DNA from 3 places in the Streptomyces sp. NPDC101110 genome. Region 1 is predicted to be linked to each of the others. Evidence: riboswitches for the same ligand, from Rfam matches in the RefSeq annotation. Region 1 holds a riboswitch; each other region holds the start of a gene.
What was found. A riboswitch is a leader RNA that binds a small molecule or an ion and turns the genes downstream of it on or off. The one in region 1 is predicted to bind cobalamin.
Positions count from the first base shown of each region.

Region 2: linked by a shared signal. The riboswitch ahead of ACIQU3_RS23330 (cobalamin biosynthesis protein) and the one ahead of ACIQU3_RS22730 (energy-coupling factor ABC transporter permease) in region 1 are both predicted to bind cobalamin.
Region 3: linked by a shared signal. The riboswitch ahead of ACIQU3_RS24885 (ABC transporter substrate-binding protein) and the one ahead of ACIQU3_RS22730 (energy-coupling factor ABC transporter permease) in region 1 are both predicted to bind cobalamin.

Region 1 is NZ_JBIVZM010000009.1:261,732-267,987, reverse strand. Features, by position in the region: gene ACIQU3_RS22735 (serine/threonine-protein kinase) at 79-1,536, shown strand; cobalamin riboswitch at 1,664-1,849, shown strand; gene ACIQU3_RS22730 (energy-coupling factor ABC transporter permease) at 1,879-2,592, shown strand; gene ACIQU3_RS22725 (energy-coupling factor ABC transporter substrate-binding protein) at 2,589-2,957, shown strand; gene cbiQ (cobalt ECF transporter T component CbiQ) at 2,964-3,713, shown strand; gene ACIQU3_RS22715 (energy-coupling factor ABC transporter ATP-binding protein) at 3,710-4,564, shown strand; gene ACIQU3_RS22710 (maleylpyruvate isomerase N-terminal domain-containing protein) at 4,813-5,469, shown strand; gene ACIQU3_RS22705 (alpha/beta fold hydrolase) at 5,543-6,256, shown strand, end outside.
Region 2 is NZ_JBIVZM010000010.1:56,262-62,517, forward strand. Features, by position in the region: gene ACIQU3_RS23320 (anion permease) at 256-1,515, shown strand; gene ACIQU3_RS23325 (hypothetical protein) at 1,544-1,765, shown strand; cobalamin riboswitch at 1,905-2,038, shown strand; gene ACIQU3_RS23330 (cobalamin biosynthesis protein) at 2,139-3,146, shown strand; gene ACIQU3_RS23335 (cobyric acid synthase) at 3,148-4,656, shown strand; gene cobN (cobaltochelatase subunit CobN) at 4,653-6,256, shown strand, end outside.
Region 3 is NZ_JBIVZM010000011.1:66,738-72,993, forward strand. Features, by position in the region: gene ACIQU3_RS24860 (YbaK/EbsC family protein) at 1-30, shown strand, start outside; gene ACIQU3_RS24865 (cation diffusion facilitator family transporter) at 35-1,243, opposite strand; gene ACIQU3_RS24870 (ArsR/SmtB family transcription factor) at 1,253-1,612, shown strand; gene ACIQU3_RS24875 (4-hydroxybenzoate 3-monooxygenase) at 1,614-2,837, opposite strand; gene ACIQU3_RS24880 (CoA-binding protein) at 2,990-3,418, opposite strand; cobalamin riboswitch at 3,502-3,692, shown strand; gene ACIQU3_RS24885 (ABC transporter substrate-binding protein) at 3,761-4,777, shown strand; gene ACIQU3_RS24890 (FecCD family ABC transporter permease) at 4,774-5,826, shown strand; gene ACIQU3_RS24895 (ABC transporter ATP-binding protein) at 5,823-6,256, shown strand, end outside.

The DNA of each region.
Region 1 (6,256 bases):
CCCCCCACCAATCCCGGTGCGGAAGCGGGGAGTTCGGCCTGCGGCTATGACCTTCCCATACGCATGAGACGAGGACGAGTGCTGCTAGCGGGCCGCTACCGGCTGGATGTTGAGATCGGGCGCGGTGGAATGGGAGAGGTCTGGCGTGCCTACGACACCACGCTCGCCAGAGCGGTGGCCCTCAAGCTGCTGCTGCCCCAGGACACCGACCCCACGGCGACCTCCCGGTTCCGTCTGGAGGCTCAGACCGCCGGACGTCTCAACCACCCCAACGTCGTGGGTGTCCTGGACTTCGGCGAGTACGACAACCGGCTGTACCTGGTGATGGAACTGGTCGAGGGCGACAGCCTCGCCGGGGTGCTGGCCGGTTCCGGCGCGCTGCCCGCCGAGCGGGTGGCCCGTCTCGCCGCGCAGGCGTCCGCGGGGCTCGCCGCCGCGCACGCGCAGGGCATCGTGCACCGGGACGTCAAACCCGCCAACCTGCTGCTGGACGCGGCCGGCACGCTGAAGATCGGTGACTTCGGCATCGCGCGGTTCCTCGACGACCCCGGCGCCGCGCTCACCGCCACCGGGCAGATCATCGGCACCGGCCTCTACCTAGCGCCCGAGCGGGCCCTGGGCAAGCCCGCGGGGCCGGCGTCCGACATGTACTCCCTGGGCTGCGTGCTCTACCAGCTCCTCAGCGGACGCCCGCCGTTCGAGGCCGACACCGCCGTCGCCCTGCTCCACCAGCACCTCGACTCGGCTCCCGTGCCGCCCCGCGAGCTGGGGGTCGCCGGGCTTCCGCCGGCGTTCGAGAACTATCTCCTCGGACTGCTCGCCAAGCAGCCCGAGGAACGGCCCACCGCCCAGCAGGCCGCCGAGTGGTTCGCCGGGGGAGCCTGGCGAGGCCTGCCCGAGCCGCTGCCGGAGGTCTCCCCACCGCCGCGGCCCACGACCACGTCCACGGCGAAGCCCGCAGGGCCGGACCCGTACGCCGCCGCCGAGACCGGCAGTCCGACCACGTACGCGCTGCCCGCGACCACGGGTCACCGCACCGCGGCCCGGGCCGCCCGGACGGGGCGTTCGGGCCGCACGCGCGGGCGCGGCGGTGCCGGCAACCGGTCCACGGCGGTCGCGACGGCCGCCGCCGCGGTCCTCTTCCTCGCGGCGATGCTCCTCGGCATGCGCTGGTTCTCGCCCGACACGACCACGGAGGGCACGGAGCCCGACGCCTCCCCGACGGCGAGCAGCCCGGCCGCCACGGTGCCCGAAGGCACCGCCGCGCCCGGCTCCCCCGGCCAACAGGCCGATCAGCAGGCCGATCAGCAGGCCGACCCGGCGGGCGGGCCGGGGGCAGCCGACACCCCGGCCACCGGCACCGTGGCCGATGTCACTCCGTCCGCTTCGCTCTCTGCGCCGACTCCTGCCGCGCCCGCGCCGAGTGCGGCGGCTCCGACACAGGAGGAGGGCGGCGGGCCGGCGCAGCCGAAGCCGGAGAAGCCGCGCAACGGCGGGGAAGAGGGGGAGAGCGACGACGGCGGAGACGACGGCTGACGCCGCCCGAGGGCATGCGGCGGAGCCCTGCCCGGTGCGCCTCGATCGGCCGTGAGATGCGCCGGTGTGCGAACGGGCGCCCCCTCGCGCGCCCCTTGGGTGGCTTGTCATCGCCCTTATCCCGGCCTTATTGTCACCACGCCTTGGTGAACGGGAAATCCGGTGTGATGCCGGTGCGGCCCTCGCCACTGTGAATCGGGAAGTCCGGCTCCAGCCCTCACGGGCAGCCACTGGGTCCTCGTGACCCGGGAAGGCGGAGTCCGGGCGGTGGTACCCGTCAGCCAGGAGACCGGCCAAGGCGCGTCAACCATCCACGAGGTGCTGGAGAGGGTCTGCTGAGCCATGCACATTGCCGAGGGTTTCCTTCCTCCGGCGCACGCGGTCGCCTGGGGCGTCGCGTCGGCGCCGTTCGTCGTCCACGGGGTCCGGTCGCTCACCCGTGAAGTACGCGAGCACCCCGAGAGCACGCTGCTCCTCGGTGCGTCCGGCGCCTTCACGTTCGTCCTGTCCGCGCTCAAACTCCCTTCCGTCACGGGCAGTTGCTCGCACCCCACCGGCACGGGTCTGGGCGCCATCCTGTTCCGGCCGCCCATCATGGCCGTGCTGGGCACCATCACCCTGCTCTTCCAGGCGCTGCTGCTCGCGCACGGTGGCCTGACCACGCTCGGCGCCAACGTCTTCTCCATGGCGATCGTCGGGCCCTGGGCCGGGTACGCCGTGTACAAGCTGCTGCGGCGTTCCAACGCGCCGCTGATGGTGGCGGTGTTCTTCGCCGCGTTCGTCGCCGACCTGTCCACCTACTGCGTCACCAGCGTGCAGCTGGCGCTCGCGTTCCCCGACCCGGGCAGCGGATTCCTGGGCGCGCTCGGCAAGTTCGGCTCCATCTTCGCCGTCACCCAGATCCCGCTCGCGGTGAGCGAGGGCCTGCTGACCGTGCTCGTGATGCGGCTGCTGGTGCAGTCCAGCAAGGGTGAACTGACCCGGCTGGGCGTGCTCGTCGCCAGGAAGCAGGCGCGGACCGGGACCGAGACCGAGACCGAGGCGGCGGCCCGATGAAGAAGAACACGAAGATCAACCTGATCCTGCTGCTCGCCGTGGCCGCGCTCGCGGTGCTGCCCCTGGCACTCGGGCTCGGCGACCACAAGAAGGAGCCGTTCACGGGCGCCGACGGCGAGGCCGAGACGGCGATCACCGAGCTGAAGCCGGACTACGAGCCGTGGTTCTCGCCGCTGTACGAGCCGCCGTCCGGCGAGATCGAGTCGGCGCTGTTCTCCCTCCAAGCTGCTCTCGGCGCCGGTGTCCTCGCCTACTACTTCGGCCTGCGCCGGGGCCGCAGGCAGGGCGAGCAGCGGGCACGGGAACGGGACTCCGACGACGCGCTGTCCGGTACCGCCGGGAAGTCCACCGAGGGACGGGACTGAGCCCGGGTGCTGCCGATCGACGCGGCGGCGCACGGCAGTCGCTGGCGCCGCCGCCATCCCGTGGACAAGGCCGTGCTCGGGCTCGGCCTCACCGTACTCGCGATCTCCCTGCCGCCCTGGCCTGGCGCGGCCCTGGTGCTCCTGACGGCCCTGGTGGTGCTGCTGGGTCCGGCCGGTGTGCCCGGGCGGCGGCTGTGGCGGGCCTACCGGGTACCGCTGGGGTTCTGCGTGACGGGCGCGCTCACGCTGCTCGTCCAGGTGGGCGGGCCGGGAGGATTCGTCGCCTTCGCCGCCGACGGGCCGGTCCGGGCCGGGGAGTTGCTGCTGCGGACCTCGGCGGCCTCCCTGGGCGTGCTGCTGTTCGCCTTCACCACGCCCATGTCCGACCTGCTGCCCCGGCTGGTCCGGGCCGGGGTGCCCGCCCCGGTCGTCGACGTCGCGCTCGTGACGTACCGGATGAGTTTTCTGCTGCTGGACTCCGTGCGCCGCATCCGGGAGGCCCAGGCGGCCCGGCTCGGGCACACCAGCCGGGCCGCGGAGTGGCGGTCCCTGGCCGGGCTCGGCGCCACCGCGTTCGTCCGGGCCTTCGACCGGGCCACCCGGCTCCAGGCCGGGCTCGCCGGGCGCGGCTACGACGGCACCCTGCGGGTCCTGGTGCCCGAGGCCCGGGTCTCCGTCCGCTTCACGGCGGCCAGTTGCGCGCTGCTCGCGGCGCTGGCCGTCCTCACCCTCGTACTGGAAAGGCCGCTGACATGAGCGAGCCCGCCCTCGTCGCCCTGCGGGGCGCGTCCTTCGCCTACGAGGACGGCCCGGCCGTGCTCAGCGGCCTCGACTTCGAGATCCGCGAGGGCCGTGCCCTCGCGCTGCTCGGCCGCAACGGCAGCGGCAAGACCACGCTGATGCGGCTGCTGAGCGGCGGCCTGAAACCGCACGAGGGGAGCCTGACGGTCGAGGGGCGGCCGGTGGCGTACGACCGCAAGGGGCTGACCCGGCTGCGGACGACCGTGCAGCTGGTCGTGCAGGACCCGGACGACCAGTTGTTCGCGGCCTCCGTCGAGCAGGACGTGTCGTTCGGGCCGCTGAACCTCGGCCTGGACGACACACAGGTCCGGGCGCGGGTGGCGGAGGCGCTGGCCGCCCTGGACATCACGGCCCTGGCCGACCGGCCGACGCATCTGCTCTCCTACGGACAGCGCAAACGGACCGCCATCGCCGGCGCGGTCGCCATGCGGCCGCGCGTCCTCGTCCTGGACGAGCCGACGGCCGGCCTCGACCCCGAAGGCCAGGAGCGGCTGCTCACCACCCTTGACGGGCTCCGGGCCGCCGGCACCACGGTGGTGATGGCCACCCACGACGTCGACCTCGCTCTGAGCTGGGCGGACGACGCGGCGCTGCTCACCCCGTCCGGTGTCCGCACCGGGCCCGCGGCCACGGCACTGGCCCGTACGGATCTCCTCCGGGATGCCGGACTGCGTCTGCCGTGGGGCGCGGCCGCGGCGGGACTTCTGCGCGCCCAGGGGCTGCTGACCGAAGCGGAGCCGGGCCCGCGGACACCGGACGAGCTCGCCGCGCTCGTGGGAGGGCGGCTGGGGGCGCCGGGAGCATGAGAGGAACGCGGCGGTCGAGCACGCCTCAGGACGCCCGAAGGCGCGAGCCACGCGGCGTCCGGGGCAGCCGGGGGCGTCCGGAAGGTGAGAGCACGCGGCGGTGAGCACCGCCGGGGACTCCCGGAGATCACGTGCCACGCGGCGGCGAGCACCGCCGGGGACGCCCGAGACCGTGTGCCACGCGGCGGTCAGCGCTGTCGGCCGAAACGCGCTTGTGCGGTGTCGCCGCAGGGCTCTACGTTGCCGGGGTGGATCTCTTCTCCCGCACCTGGACGGCGTTGCGCACGGTGGTGGCCGGTCTCTCCGACGAGGACTTCGGGCGGCCCAGCGGCTGTACGGGATGGCTGGTGCGGGACCTGGTGTGCCATCTGGTCATCGACGCGCAGGACGTCCTGATCACCCTGGCCACCCCCTCGGACCGGGAACCGACCCGTGACGCGCTGACGTACTGGGACGTCTCGGACACTCCGCCGACCGGTGACGACCCGCTCGACGCGCTGACCGTCCGGCTCGCCGCCGCGTACGAGGACCCGGGCCTGCTGAAGTTCCACCTGGACGACGTCGGCTCCGCCGCCGGGCGCGCGGCCCTGCTCGCCGATCCGGCGGGCCGGGTCGGCACTCGCGACGAGGTCCTCACCGTGGGCGACTACCTCTCCACGTACGTCATGGAGTGGACGCTGCACCACCTCGACCTGATCGCCCACCTCCCCGACGCGCAGGCGCCGCTCCCGGAAGGGCTGGCCTGCTCCCGGGAGATGCTGGAGCGGATCGCGGGCGGCTCGTTCCCCGCCTCCTTCCCGGACACCGACGCACTGCTGATCGGCACCGGCAGGCGTGCGCCGACCGGAGCGGAACAGGCCGAGCTCGGTGACCTCGCCTCCAGGGTGCCGCTGTACCTGGGCTGACTTCACGGTCGCGAACCCGATGTGCGCAGGGGTGCCGTCGCACCGCCGCGACCGGGGTGACAGCATGGCCGCCATGGACATCCGCCGCAGGAACAACGTCAACGTCATCGGCCCGGTCGGCGCGCCGGTGCTGCTCCTGGCACACGGGTTCGGCTGCGACCAGAACATGTGGCGACTGGTGGCGCCGGCGCTTGCGGAACGCTACCGGGTGGTGCTGTTCGACTACGTCGGTTCCGGCGGCTCGGACCTCGCGGCGTGGAGCGAGGAGCGGTACTCCTCGTTGCACGGCTACGCCGGTGACGTCGTCGACGTCTGCGAGGAGCTGGACCTGCGGCAGGCGGTGTTCGTGGGGCACTCGGTGAGTGCCATGGTCGGGGTGCTGGCGGCGCAGGCGGCGCCGGAGCGGATCGGGTCTCTCGTGATGGTGACCCCCTCGCCCTGCTACATCGACGACGAGGGCTACCGCGGCGGCTTCAGCACGGAGGACATCGACGAGCTGCTCGCCTCCCTGGAGGCGAACTACCTGGGCTGGTCGTCCGCGATGGCCCCCGTGATCATGGGCAATCCGGAGCGGCCGGAGCTGGGCCAGGAGCTCACCAACAGCTTCTGTGCCACCGACCCCGACATCGCCCGGGTCTTCGCCCGTACGACCTTCCTCACCGACAGCCGCGAGGACCTCAAGGGCGTGTCCGTGCCGACCCTCGTACTGGAGTGCGAGCAGGACGCCATCGCGCCCCGCGAGGTCGGTGCCTACGTGCACGCGGCCATTCCCGCCTCACGGCTGGTC
Region 2 (6,256 bases), on a different contig from region 1:
GGGGACTTCGGGGGCGTGCTTCGTACACAACCGCGGCGGCACCCTGCCGGGTGACCGGGATCCGCCCGAAGGGCCACTCGTCCGGGTGAAACGGAACGCCCGTGGTGCCCGGCGGGCTGGGAGCCGGGCGGCCGTGTCGGGGCGGAACGCCGACCCCCTGTTGCGGTCACCCCTGCGCCCCTCCCAGTTCATCTTCCGTTCACTCAGGTTCCCTACGTTCATCGAGCCAACAACCTCGAACGATTGCCTGGGTAAATGGAAAGCTTCTCGCTGATCCTCGCGATTGTGGTGGTAACCGCACTCGCGTTCGATTTCACGAACGGTTTCCACGACACCGCGAATGCGATGGCCACGACCATTTCCACGGGCGCCATGAAGCCCAAGGTTGCGGTGGCCATGTCCGCGGTCCTCAACCTGGTCGGCGCCTTCCTGTCGGTCGAAGTCGCCAACACGATCTCCAAGGGCCTCGTCGACGAGGCCGGCATCCGTCCCGAGGTCATCTTCGCCGCCCTGGTCGGCGCGATCCTCTGGAACCTGCTGACCTGGCTCGTCGGTCTGCCCTCCAGCTCCTCCCACGCCCTCATGGGCGGTCTGATCGGTGCCACGATCGCCTCGGCGGGCGTCGGCGCGGTGCACGGGGACGTGCTGGTCACCAAGGTGCTGATCCCGGCGATCGCCGCCCCGCTGGTCGCGGGCATCGCGGCGATGCTCGCCACGCGGCTGACCTACTCCCTCGGCAGCAAGGCCGACGGCAAGGCGTCCAAGAAGGGTTACCGGGCCGGCCAGATCGCCTCCGCGGGCCTGGTCTCCCTGGCCCACGGCACCAACGACGCGCAGAAGACCATGGGTGTCATCACCCTGGCCCTGGTCGCCGGTGGCGCCGTGGCGCCCGACTCGGACCCGCCCATGTGGGTCATCCTCTCGGCGGGTCTCGCCATCGCGCTCGGCACCTACCTGGGCGGCTGGCGCATCATCCGCACCATGGGCAAGGGGCTGACCGACCTCCAGCCGCAGCAGGGGTTCGCCGCCCAGACCTCCGCGGCCACGGTCATCCTGGCCTCCTCGCACCTCGGTTTCTCCCTCTCCACGACGCACTCCGTGTCCGGTTCGGTGATGGGTGCCGGTCTCGGCCGCAAGGGCGGCGTGGTCCGCTGGTCCACCGCGACGCGGATGTTCGTCGCGTGGGGTCTGACGCTGCCGGCGGCGGCCCTGGTGGGCGCTCTCGCCGAGCACGTCACCGGCTTCGGCAGCTGGGGCACCGCCGTGGTGGCCGTCTTCCTCGTCGCCTCCAGTGCGGCGATCTGGAAGCTGTCGCGGCGCGAGGTGGTAGACCACACCAACGTCAACGACACCGGCATCGAGACCGAGGAGCCCGCGGGCGTGATCACCACGGCGATCGCCGCGGTGACGCCGCCCCCGGCGAGCGGATCGGCCACGGCGTCCGAGGACCCGGTCCCCGCGTTCCCGTCGCAGGCCACCGCCGAGCGCACGCCGACCACGACCACCACGGTCTGACCCCCGGTTACAAGGAAGAGTTTCCGATATGAAGATCGACTGGGCGGCCCTCGGCTCCGTCTTCGGCGTCAGCCTCGTGGTCACCGTGGCCCTCGTCGGACTGTTCACCCTCGGCATCACCGGTCTCTCGCGCCGCGAGCGGGCGGTGGCGGAGGGCGGGTCCGCGAGCCTCGCGGTCACCGGCGCGTACGCGTGTTTCGCGGCGTGTGCGGCGGCCGTCGGGTACGGGATCTATCTGATCGTGGCCTGAGCACCGCAGCGCACATCGTGTCCGCCGGGCGGCACGGGACTTGAGGTCCCGTGCCGCCCGGTCGTCGTGTGGGGCAGGGGGGATGTGGGGTTCTCCACACTCTCCCCTCGCAGGTCAACGGCAAGTTGACGGCCGTTCCCGGCCGTGGTGGACTGCCGGGGCCAGTACGGCGGCAGGAGAGGAAGCCGGTGAAAGTCCGGCGCGGTCCCGCCACTGTCACCGGGGTAGCAATCCCCGGGAGCCAGGAACTCTCACCGCCGATCTCGTCGAACCAGGGCGTGGACACCCTGAGTGAGGACACATATCGCCATGCGCGGCTGCCGATCGAGGTTCACCACCCCACCCCTGCCCGCCCTCCTGGCCGGCTGAGCCCATGGGTGCCAGTCGCGTCTTCGCGTACGGCGCCGCCGCCGGTCTGATCGGTGACCTGCTGCTCGGTGATCCTCGCCGGGGGCATCCGGTCGCCGCGTTCGGGCGGGCCGCGGGTGCCGTGGAACGGGTGCTGTGGCGGGACCACCGCGGGTGGGGCGCGCTGCACACCGCAGTGTGTGCCGGAGGGGCCGCCGCCCTCGGGTCCGTCGCCGCACGTGCCGTGCGCACCTCCTCCGTCGCCTCCGTAGCGCTGACCGGTGCCGCCACCTGGGCCGTCGTCGGGGGGACATCACTCGCCCGGGAAGCACGGGCCATCGGGCAGGCCCTGGAGTCCGGGGACATCGAGGCGGCCCGGGCCCGGCTGCCGCACCTGTGCGGCCGGGATCCGCAGGCTCTCGACGCCGACGGCATGGCCCGGGCCGTGGTCGAGTCCGTCGCCGAGAACACCTCCGACGCGGTGGTGGGGGCGCTGGTGTGGGGCGCCGTCGGTGGGGTGCCGGGGCTGCTGGGCTTCCGGGCCGTCAACACCCTGGACGCGATGGTCGGGCACAAGTCGGCCCGGTACCGCCGCTACGGGTGGGCCTCCGCGCGGCTGGACGACCTCGCGGGGTGGCCGGGAGCGCGGCTGACCGCCGTGCTCGCCGCCCTGGCCGGACCGGATCCGCGGGGCGCCGTGCGGGCCTGGCGGGCCGATGCGGCAAAACATCCGAGTCCCAACGCCGGACCCGTGGAAGCCTCGTTCGCGGGGGCGCTCGGGGTGCGGCTCGGCGGGACGCTCTCGTACGGCGGGCGGGTGGAGCACCGGCCCGTGCTGAACACGCAGGGGCGTGCGGTCGGCACGCAGGACGTCGAACGGGCCGTGCGGCTGTCGAAGCGCGTGACGTGGCTCGCGTTCGGGGTGTGCGCGGGCGCGCGGTTGCTGACGAGTGCGCGGTTGTTCAGGAGCGCGCACTCGCTCGGGAGTGCGCCGTCGCTCAAGGGCGCGCGGTCGCTGAAGAGGGGGAAATGACATGAGCGGTGGGCTTCTCGTCGCCGGTACCACCTCCGACGCCGGCAAGAGCGTCGTGACCGCCGGGATCTGCCGGTGGCTGGTGCGCCGAGGCGTCAAGGTCGCGCCCTTCAAGGCGCAGAACATGTCCCTGAACTCCTTCGTGACGACGGAGGGGGCCGAGATCGGGCGGGCACAGGCCATGCAGGCGCAGGCCTGCCGCGTCGAGCCGACCGCGCTGATGAACCCGGTGCTGCTCAAGCCCGGCAGCGAGCAGAGCAGTCAGGTCGTACTGCTGGGCAAGCCGGTCGGAGAGATGAGCGCGCGCGGCTACCACGGCGGCCGGCAGCAGCGGCTGCTCGGGACGGTGCTGGACTGTCTGGAGCAGTTGCGGGGCACGTATGACGCGGTGATCTGTGAGGGGGCCGGTTCTCCCGCCGAGATCAATCTGCGGCGGACGGACATCGTGAACATGGGCATCGCCCGGAACGCCGGGCTGCCCGTGCTCGTCGTCGGCGACATCGACCGGGGCGGGGTGTTCGCCTCGTTCTTCGGGACGGTGGCGCTGCTGTCGCCCGAGGACCAGGCGTGTGTCGCCGGGTTCCTCGTCAACAAGTTCCGCGGGGACGTCTCCCTGCTGGAGCCGGGCCTGGACATGCTGCACGGGCTCACCGGGCGGAAGACGTACGGCGTGCTGCCGTTCCGGCACGGGCTCGGGATCGACGAGGAGGACGGACTGCGCGTCTCCCTGCGGGGAGCGGTGCGGGAGTCCGTCGTCGCCCCGCCCGTCGGGCAGGACGTGTTGCGCGTCGCGGTCTGCGCCGTGCCGCTGATGTCCAACTTCACCGACGTGGACGCGCTGGCCGCCGAACCGGGTGTCGTGGTGCGGTTCGTGGACCGGCCGGAGGAACTGTCCGACGCCGACCTCGTCATCGTGCCCGGCACCCGCGGGACGGTCCGGGCGCTGGAGTGGCTGCGGGAACGCGGGCTCGCCGACGCCCTGGTCCGCAGGGCCGCCGAACAGCGGCCCGTGCTCGGCATCTGCGGCGGCTTCCAGATCCTCGGCGAGCACATCGAGGACGACGTGGAGAGCCGCCAGGGACACGTCGACGGGCTCGGGATCCTGCCCGTGCGGGTGCGGTTCGCCCGCGAGAAGACCCTCACCCGGCCGGCCGGCGAAGCCCTCGGGGAACACGTCGAGGGTTACGAGATCCACCACGGCGTCGCCGACGTCACCGGAGGAGTCCCCTTCCTGGACGGCTGCCGGGTCGGCCAGACCTGGGGCACGCACTGGCACGGCTCGCTGGAGTCGGACGGCTTCCGGCGGGCCTTTCTGCGCGAGGTGGCGGCCGCCGCGGGCCGCCGCTTCGTGCCCGCGCCGGACACCTCGTTCGCCGCGCTGCGCGAGGAGCAGCTCGACCGGCTCGGCGACCTGATCGAACAGCACGCGGACACCGACGCGCTGTGGCGGCTCATCGAGTCCGGCGCGCCGCAAGGACTGCCCTTCATTCCACCGGGAGCACCCGCATGAGCACTGTGTTGTTGTTGTCGACCGCCGACACGGACCTGCTGGCGGCCCGCGCCGCCTCCGGTGCCGACTACCGGATCGGCAACCCGACCCGCGTGGACGTCCGGGAGGAGCTGCCCGCCCTGCTGGACGGGTCGTCCGTCGCCGTCGTCCGGCTGCTCGGCGGCAAGCGGGCCTGGGAGGACGGGCTCGCCGCGCTGAAGGCCTCCGGCATCCCGACCGTGCTGCTCGGCGGCGAGGCCGTGCCGGACGCGGAGCTGATGGCCGAGTCGTCCGTCCCGGCCGGTGTCGTCGCGGAGGCGCTGCGGTACCTCGTGGAGGGCGGCCCGGACAACCTCACGGAACTCGCCCGGTTCCTCTCCGACACCGTGCTGCTGACCGGCGAGGGGTTCGTCGAGCCGCGGAAGATGCCCGAGTACGGCGTCCACGGCGAGCGCGCCCTGGTCGAGGGCCGTCCGACCGTCGGCGTGCTGTTCTACCGGGCCCACGAGCTGAGCGGCAACACCGGCTTCGTGGACACCCTGTGCGACGCGATCGAGGCGCGGGGCGCCAACGCGCTGCCCGTGTACTGCGGTTCGCTGCGCGGCGCGGACGCCGGGCTGTACGAGATCCTCGGTCAGGCCGACGCCCTCGTCGCCACCGTCCTCGCCGCCGGAGGCACGCACGCCTCGCAGGCCTCGGCGGGCGGCGACGAGGAGGCCTGGGACATCGGCGCCCTCGCCGAGCTGGACATCCCCGTGCTGCAGGGCCTGTGCCTGACGTCCTCGCGGCAGGCCTGGGCGGACTCGGACGCCGCCCTCTCCCCCATGGACGCCGCGATGCAGGTGGCCATCCCGGAGTTCGACGGGCGCCTGATCACCGTGCCGTTCTCCTTCAAGGAGCGGGTCGACGACGACAAGGCCGACGTTCCCGTCTACGTCGCCGACCCGGAGCGGGCCGGGCGCGTCGCCGGTATCGCCGTACGGCACGCGCGGCTGCGGCACAAGGAGAACGCCGAGAAGAAGCTGGCGCTGGTCTTCACCGCGTACCCGACGAAGCACTCTCGGGTCGGCAACGCGGTCGGGCTGGACACGCCGGCCTCGGCGGTGCGGGTGCTGGACGCGCTGCGGGACGCCGGATACGTGGTCGAGGGGCATCCGGACCAGGGCGACGAGCTGATCCACCGGCTCATCAACGCCGGCGGGCACGACGTGGAGTGGCTGACGGAGGAGCAGCTGGCCGCCGCGCCCGCGCGGGTGCCGCTGGCCGACTACCGGGCGTGGTTCGAGAAGCTCGACCCGGAGCTGAAGGACGCCATGACCGAGGCGTGGGGCGAGCCGCCGGGCAGCCTCTACGTCGACGGCGACGACATCGTGCTGGCGTCCCTGCAGTTCGGGAACGTCGTCGTGATGATCCAGCCGCCGCGCGGCTTCGGCGAGAACCCGATCGCGATCTACCACGACCCGGACATGCCGCCGTCCCACCACTACATGGCGGCCTACCGCTGGCTGGAGAACAGCTTCGGCGCCGACGCCATCGTGCACATGGGCAAGCACGGCACCATGGAGTGGCTGCCCGGCAAGGGGCTCGGGCTCAGCGGGGGATGCGCCCCGGACGCCGTCCT
Region 3 (6,256 bases), on a different contig from region 1:
GCCGTGGTGCTGGAGGGGCTCGGGGCCTGACGACCTACGCCGCCACGTGGTGGGCCAGTGGCAGATGCGGGTCGCTCTCACCCGGGACCGGCTCCGGGTCCGCGTGCACCAGGGCCGCTGTCAGACGCGGTACCGCGTGCAGCAGCGCGTGCTCGGCGTCCACGGCGATGCGGTGGGCCTCGCGCACCGGCATGTCGCCGTCCACCACGACCGCCACCTCGGCGCGCAGCCGGTGGCCGATCCAGCGCAGCCGCAGTTCACCCACCCCGCGCACCCCGGGCACCTCGGTCAGCGCCCGCTCGGCCCGGTCCACCAGGGCCGGATCGACGGCGTCCATCACCCGGCGGAACACCTCCCGGGCCGCGTCCCGCAGCACCAGGGCGATGGCTGCCGTGATCGCCAGTCCGACGATCGGGTCCGCCAGTTCCCACCCCAGGGCCGAGCCGCCGGCGCCCAGGAGCACCGCCAGTGAGGTGAAACCGTCGGTGCGGGCGTGCAGACCGTCGGCGACCAGCGCGGCCGAGCCGATCGAGCGGCCGACGCGGATGCGGTAGCGGGCCACCCACTCGTTGCCGGCGAAGCCGACGAGCGCGGCCACGGCGACCGCCGGGACGTGCTGCACCGGGCGCGGGTCCAGCAGGCGGTCCACGGCCGTCCAGCCCGCGAAGGCGGCGGACGCGGCGATGGTCAGCACGATCACGAGACCGGCCAGGTCCTCGGCCCGGCCGTAGCCGTAGGTGAAGCGGCGCGTGGCCGCGCGCCGGCCCAGCACGAAGGCGATACCGAGCGGGACGGCGGTCAGCGCGTCGGCGGTGTTGTGCACCGTGTCCCCGAGCAGCGCCACCGATCCCGACACGGCCACGACGACCGCCTGGGCCAGTGCCGTCACACCGAGCACGGCGAGCGAGACCCACAGCGCCCGCATCCCGCGGGCCGAGGACTCCAGGGCGGAGTCGACCTTGTCGGCCGACTCGTGGGAGTGCGGCGCGAGGAGGTGACCCACCCGGTGAAGCAGTCCGTGACGGTGGCCGTGGTCATGTCCGTGCTCGTGGTCATGCCCATGCCCATGCCCGTGGTCATGTCCGTGTCCCTGCCGGTGTCCGGGCCCGTGCCCGTCTTCGCCCCCGTCCCCGTGCTCGTGTCCGTGGTCGAGTCGTTGGGAGTGGGTGTGCTCGTGCCGTTCGCTCACGTGGTTCCCCTTCCGGTGCGCGCGGGAGTGGACGTACCCGTGCCGTGGCGCCATTATGTGCGTATGAGCGCACGCATGCACCTGTCATCTGCGCACGATGCGCATCCGCGCAGCCCCGGCGAGGAGCAGTTCGCACTCGCCGCCGAACTGCTGGCCCTGCTGGGTGACCGCACCCGGCTCGCCCTGCTGCACGCGCTGACCGGGGGAGAGGCCGACGTCACGACCCTCACGGAGGTGTGCGGGGCGGCCAGGCCGGCGGTCAGCCAGCATCTGGCGCGACTGCGCCTCGCGGGCCTGGTCGACACGCGCAAGGAGGGCCGCCGGGTGATCTACTCACTGCGCGACGGCCATCTGCGCCGCCTGGTCGACGAGGCGCTGAACGTGGCCGACCACCGGCTCAGCGACCGCCCGCCGCACGACTGAGTCAGTAGCGCGCCGCGGTCCCGAGGTACTGCTCGGCGAAGGCGGCGGCCGCGGCGGGCGAGGTGAACAGGCGGCGCATCCGGGCGAGCGCGGTGCCCGCACGGAACGGGTCACCGGCCGCCGTGCCGTGGTACACCTCGGACAGCCACTGCGAGAACTCCTGGTAGTCCCACACGCGCCGCAGGCACGCCTGCGCGTAGCCGCCGAGGCCGCTGTCGTCGCCGGTGGTCAGCCGGGCCACCAGGGCGTCCCCGAGCAGGAAGGCGTCGTGCAGGGCGAGATTCATGCCCTTCGCCGCGATGGGGGCGACCAGATGGGCCGCGTCCCCGGCGAGGTGGAGCCGGCCGTGCACCATCGGCTCGACCACGTAGTCGTGCATGTCGAGCACACGCTTCTCGATCAGCCGCCCTTCGGTCGGCGCGGGCACGCCGGCCGCCCCCAGCCGCTGCCGGAGCTCCGACCAGACGCGCTCGTGCGGCCAGTTGTCCGGGTCGTCGCCCGGCGGGCACTGGAGGTAATAGCAGGTCACCTCCGGGCTGCGGGGCATCTGGCCGGCGAACCCGCGCGCGTGGCAGCCGAACAGTACACAGTCGGAGGACGGCGGCGCCTCGGCGAGCAGGGCCAGCCAGCCGATCCCGTAGTCGTGCCGCGCGATTTGCACCCGCTCGGGAGGGAGTGCGGCCCGCGTCGCGCCGCGCGCGCCGTCGCACCCGGCGACGAAGTCGCAGTGCACGAACCGGCGTTCACCCGTCTCGGGGCAGGTGTACGACACCGACGGCCGGTCGCTGTCGATGTCGTGCAGCGCCACGTTCCGGACGCCGAAGCGGATCTCGCCGCCGCGGACGTCGGCGTACTCGTGCACCAGGTCCGTCACCAGCAACGGCTGCGGATAGACGAAGTGGTGGCTGCCCGTCAGTTCTCCGTAGGGGAACCGGTAGCGCTGCCCGTCGAAGCGGAACTCGCACGCGGTGTGCAGTTCCGCGCGGTCCAGGAGGTTCCGGGCGAGGCCCCGCTTCTCCAGGCCCCGTACCGCCCATTCCTCGATGATCCCGGCGCGTGGCCGCTGTTCGATGAACTCGCGAGTCTCCGCCTCCAGCACCAGGCAGTCCACGGACGCGGCCCGCAGAATGTTGCCGACGGTCAGACCGGCCGGACCGGCGCCCACGACGACGACTGGGAAGCGTTGCGGGGCGCCGGAGTCGAGAGGTGGGGAGGCGTGGGGCATGCGCCAATCATGGAGGCCGGTCTCAGTGGACCGGGACCTCCGTGACAGCCACCTCCTCGATGCGCCGCTCGATCTCCCCGGACAGGGACGCCGAATCCCGGGCACCAGCGCGCGGAGCCTTGACCGGCTGCGGGTGTTTCCCGGGAAACGCTTCAGGATTCCTGTACGCGGTGATGAGGCAGCCGTGGGATCTCGATGGCCGGGCAACGGTCCATCACCATCTCCAGGCCCGCCGCACGGGTCCGGTCGTACGCCGCCTCGTCGATCACGCCGAGCTGGAACCAGACGCCCTTCGCACCCTTGGCGACCGCCTCGTCCGCGACCGCTCCGGCGAGGTCGCTGTTCACGAACACGTCGACGACATCCACGTCGAAGGGGATGTCCGCCAGGCTCGCGTAACCCTTCTCCCCGTGCACCGTCTCCGCCTTCGGATGCACCGGCACGACGCGCTTGCCGAAGCGCTGGAGGACGGCGGCGACGCCGTACGCCGCTCGCTGCCGGTTCGACGACAGGCCCACCACGGCCCAGGTGTCGCCGAGCTCGGTGAGGATCCTGCGGACCGTTGCCTCGTCGCCGTACACCGGCGGCCTCCTCAAAAGTCGTGGACGAACTGCTCTCCCCGTCAACGGCGGCGAGCGCGCGGTGATTCCCCGGACGACCCCCGTGATAGCTTGCCGGGGCCAGTCGAACCCATGTACGTGGGTCAGGGAATCCGGTGCGAATCCGGAACTGACGCGCAGCGGTGAGGGGGACGGGCGGGGCCTCGGCCACTGGACCGACTCGCGGACGTCCGGGAAGGCGCCCCGACCCGGGTGAACCCGAGTCCGAAGACCTGCTGGCGGCCCCCGCGGCCGCGCGCGGCGGGGGAGCACCGTACGACCGGGCTCCGCGATCGAGCCCTCGACGACTGAGGACTGGTTTTCGTGCCCCTCGCCCGACCCGCCCGTGCCGCCGCCCTGCTCGCGGCCGGCTCCCTGCTTCTGACCGGCTGCGGCGGCGGCCCGTCCACCGACGCGAAGGCCGCCGTCACGCTCACCGACTGCGGGCACGAGGTCCGCGTCACAGCCCCGCCGCGGCACGCCGTGTCCCTGAACCAGGGCACCACCGAGATCCTGCTCTCCCTCGGTCTCGCCGACCGGCTCGCGGGCACGGCCACCTGGACCGACCCCGTGATGAAGGGACTGGCGAAGGCGAACGCGACGGTGCCGCGCATCGCCGACGACAACCCGTCCTTCGAACGCGTCCTTGACACCGAGCCCGACTTCGTCGCCGCGTCCTTCGTCTCCACCCTCGGCAAGGGCGGCGTCGCCACCCGCGAGCAGTTCGAGAAACTCGGCGTCCCCACCTACGTCTCCCCGTCCGACTGCGTCGGCAAGGACAACTCGGGCGGCGGGGACGGCGCACGCGACAAGACGCTGGGCATGGACACCGTCTACGGCGAAGTCCACGACCTCGCGACCGTCTTCGGTGTGCGGGAGCGCGGCGACGAACTCGTGGAATCCCTCCGGCAGCGGATGAAGAAGGCGACGGCTGGCGTCGACGCCTCCGACGTCACCCTCCTGTACTGGTTCGCGAACTCCGAGTCGCCCTACATGGCGGGCTGCTGCGGAGCGCCCGGCATCATCACCCGTGCCCTCGGCGCGAAGAACGTCTTCGACGACACCCACGAGGAGTGGCCTCAGGTCAACTGGGAGACGGTCGCCGACCGTGACCCCGACGTCCTCGTCATCGGCGATCTGACCCGCAAGTCCCAGACGGCCGAGTCGGCCGCGAAGAAGATCGCCTTCCTGGAGTCCAACCCGGTCACCAGGAACATGGAAGCCGTCCGGCACAAGCGGTACGTGCTGCTGAGCGGGCAGGCCATGAACCCGACCATCCGCACCGTCGAGGGTGTGGAACAGGTGGCCGCAGGGCTGCGCCGGTTCGGACTGGTGAAGTGACCGCCCAGGGGCTGCCGGCCGCCGGGACCGGGCCCCGGCGCCGGGCGGGACTCGCGCTGGGCACCGCCGGGACCGTCGCGCTCGTCGTCTCCCTCGCTGTGGCCATCACCATCGGCCCCGCCGACATCGGCGTCGCGGACGTGTGGTCCGTCGTGGCCGCCCATCTCGGCCTCGGCAGCTCGGAGCTGACGCCGATCCGGGACGGCATCGTCTGGCAGCTGCGGCTGCCGCGCACCCTGCTCGCGGCCGTGTGCGGGGCCGGACTCGCCGTGTGCGGGGCGGTGATGCAGTCGCTGTTGCGCAACCCGCTGGCCGACCCCTTCGTGCTCGGGGTGTCCTCGGGCGCCTCCACCGGAGCGGTGCTCGTCGTCGTACTCGGCGTGGGCGGCGGTGCCCTCCCGGTGTCCGCGGGGGCGTTCCTCGGCGCCCTGCTGTCGTTCGCGCTGGTGCTGCTGCTCAGCCACACCCTCGGCGGCACCACCGACCGGGTCGTCCTCGCGGGCGTCGCCGCCATGCAGCTCTTCTCCGCGCTCACCTCCTTCATCGTGCTGACCTCCGCCGATGCCGAGACCACCCGTGGCGTGCTGTTCTGGCTGCTCGGCTCGCTCGGCGGCGCCGGCTGGACCGACGTCCGGGTGTGCCTGGCCGTGCTGGCGGTGGCGCTGGTGGTGTGTCTGTCGTACGCCCGCACTCTCGACGCCTTCGCCTTCGGGCAGGACGCCGCCGCCGCGCTCGGCGTGTCCGTCGCCCGCACCCGCCTGGTGCTGCTGTGCGTCACCGCCCTGCTCACGGCCGCGCTGGTCAGCTCGGCCGGGGCGATCGGCTTCGTCGGACTGGTCCTGCCGCACGCGGCCCGGGCCCTGACCGGTCCCGGACACGCGCGGCTGCTGCCGGTCACCGCCCTCGCGGGAGCGGTCTTCCTGGTGTGGGTGGACACCCTGGCCCGTACCGTCCTCGATCCGCAGGAGGTTCCGGTGGGTGTCGTGACGTCGCTGATCGGGGTGCCGGCGTTCGTGGCGGTGCTGTACCGGACGAGGAGGGCGCGATGAGCGGCGCGGAGACATCGGTGGATGCGGAGGGCGCGGCGAGGGGCGCGGAGGGCGCGGCGAGGGGCGCGGAGGGCGCGGCGAGTGGCGCGGCGGCCACGGCGGTGGGGCTGCGGGCCGACCGGGTCAGCCGCCGCGCCGACGGGCGTCTCCTTCTGGACGGTGTCGACCTCGCACCGGAGACCGGATCCACGGTCGGCGTGCTCGGACCCAACGGATCCGGAAAGTCCACGCTGCTGCGGCTGCTGGCCGGGCTGCTCACACCGACCTCCGGAGTCATCACCCTGGACGGCACCCCGCTGGCCGACCTGCCCCGCCGCACGGTCGCGCGCCGCCTCGCAGTCGTCGAGCAACAGTCGGACACGCAGGTCGAGTTGACGGTGGAGGACGTCGTTCGGCTGGGCCGTGTCCCGCACCGCCGCGCCTGGACGCC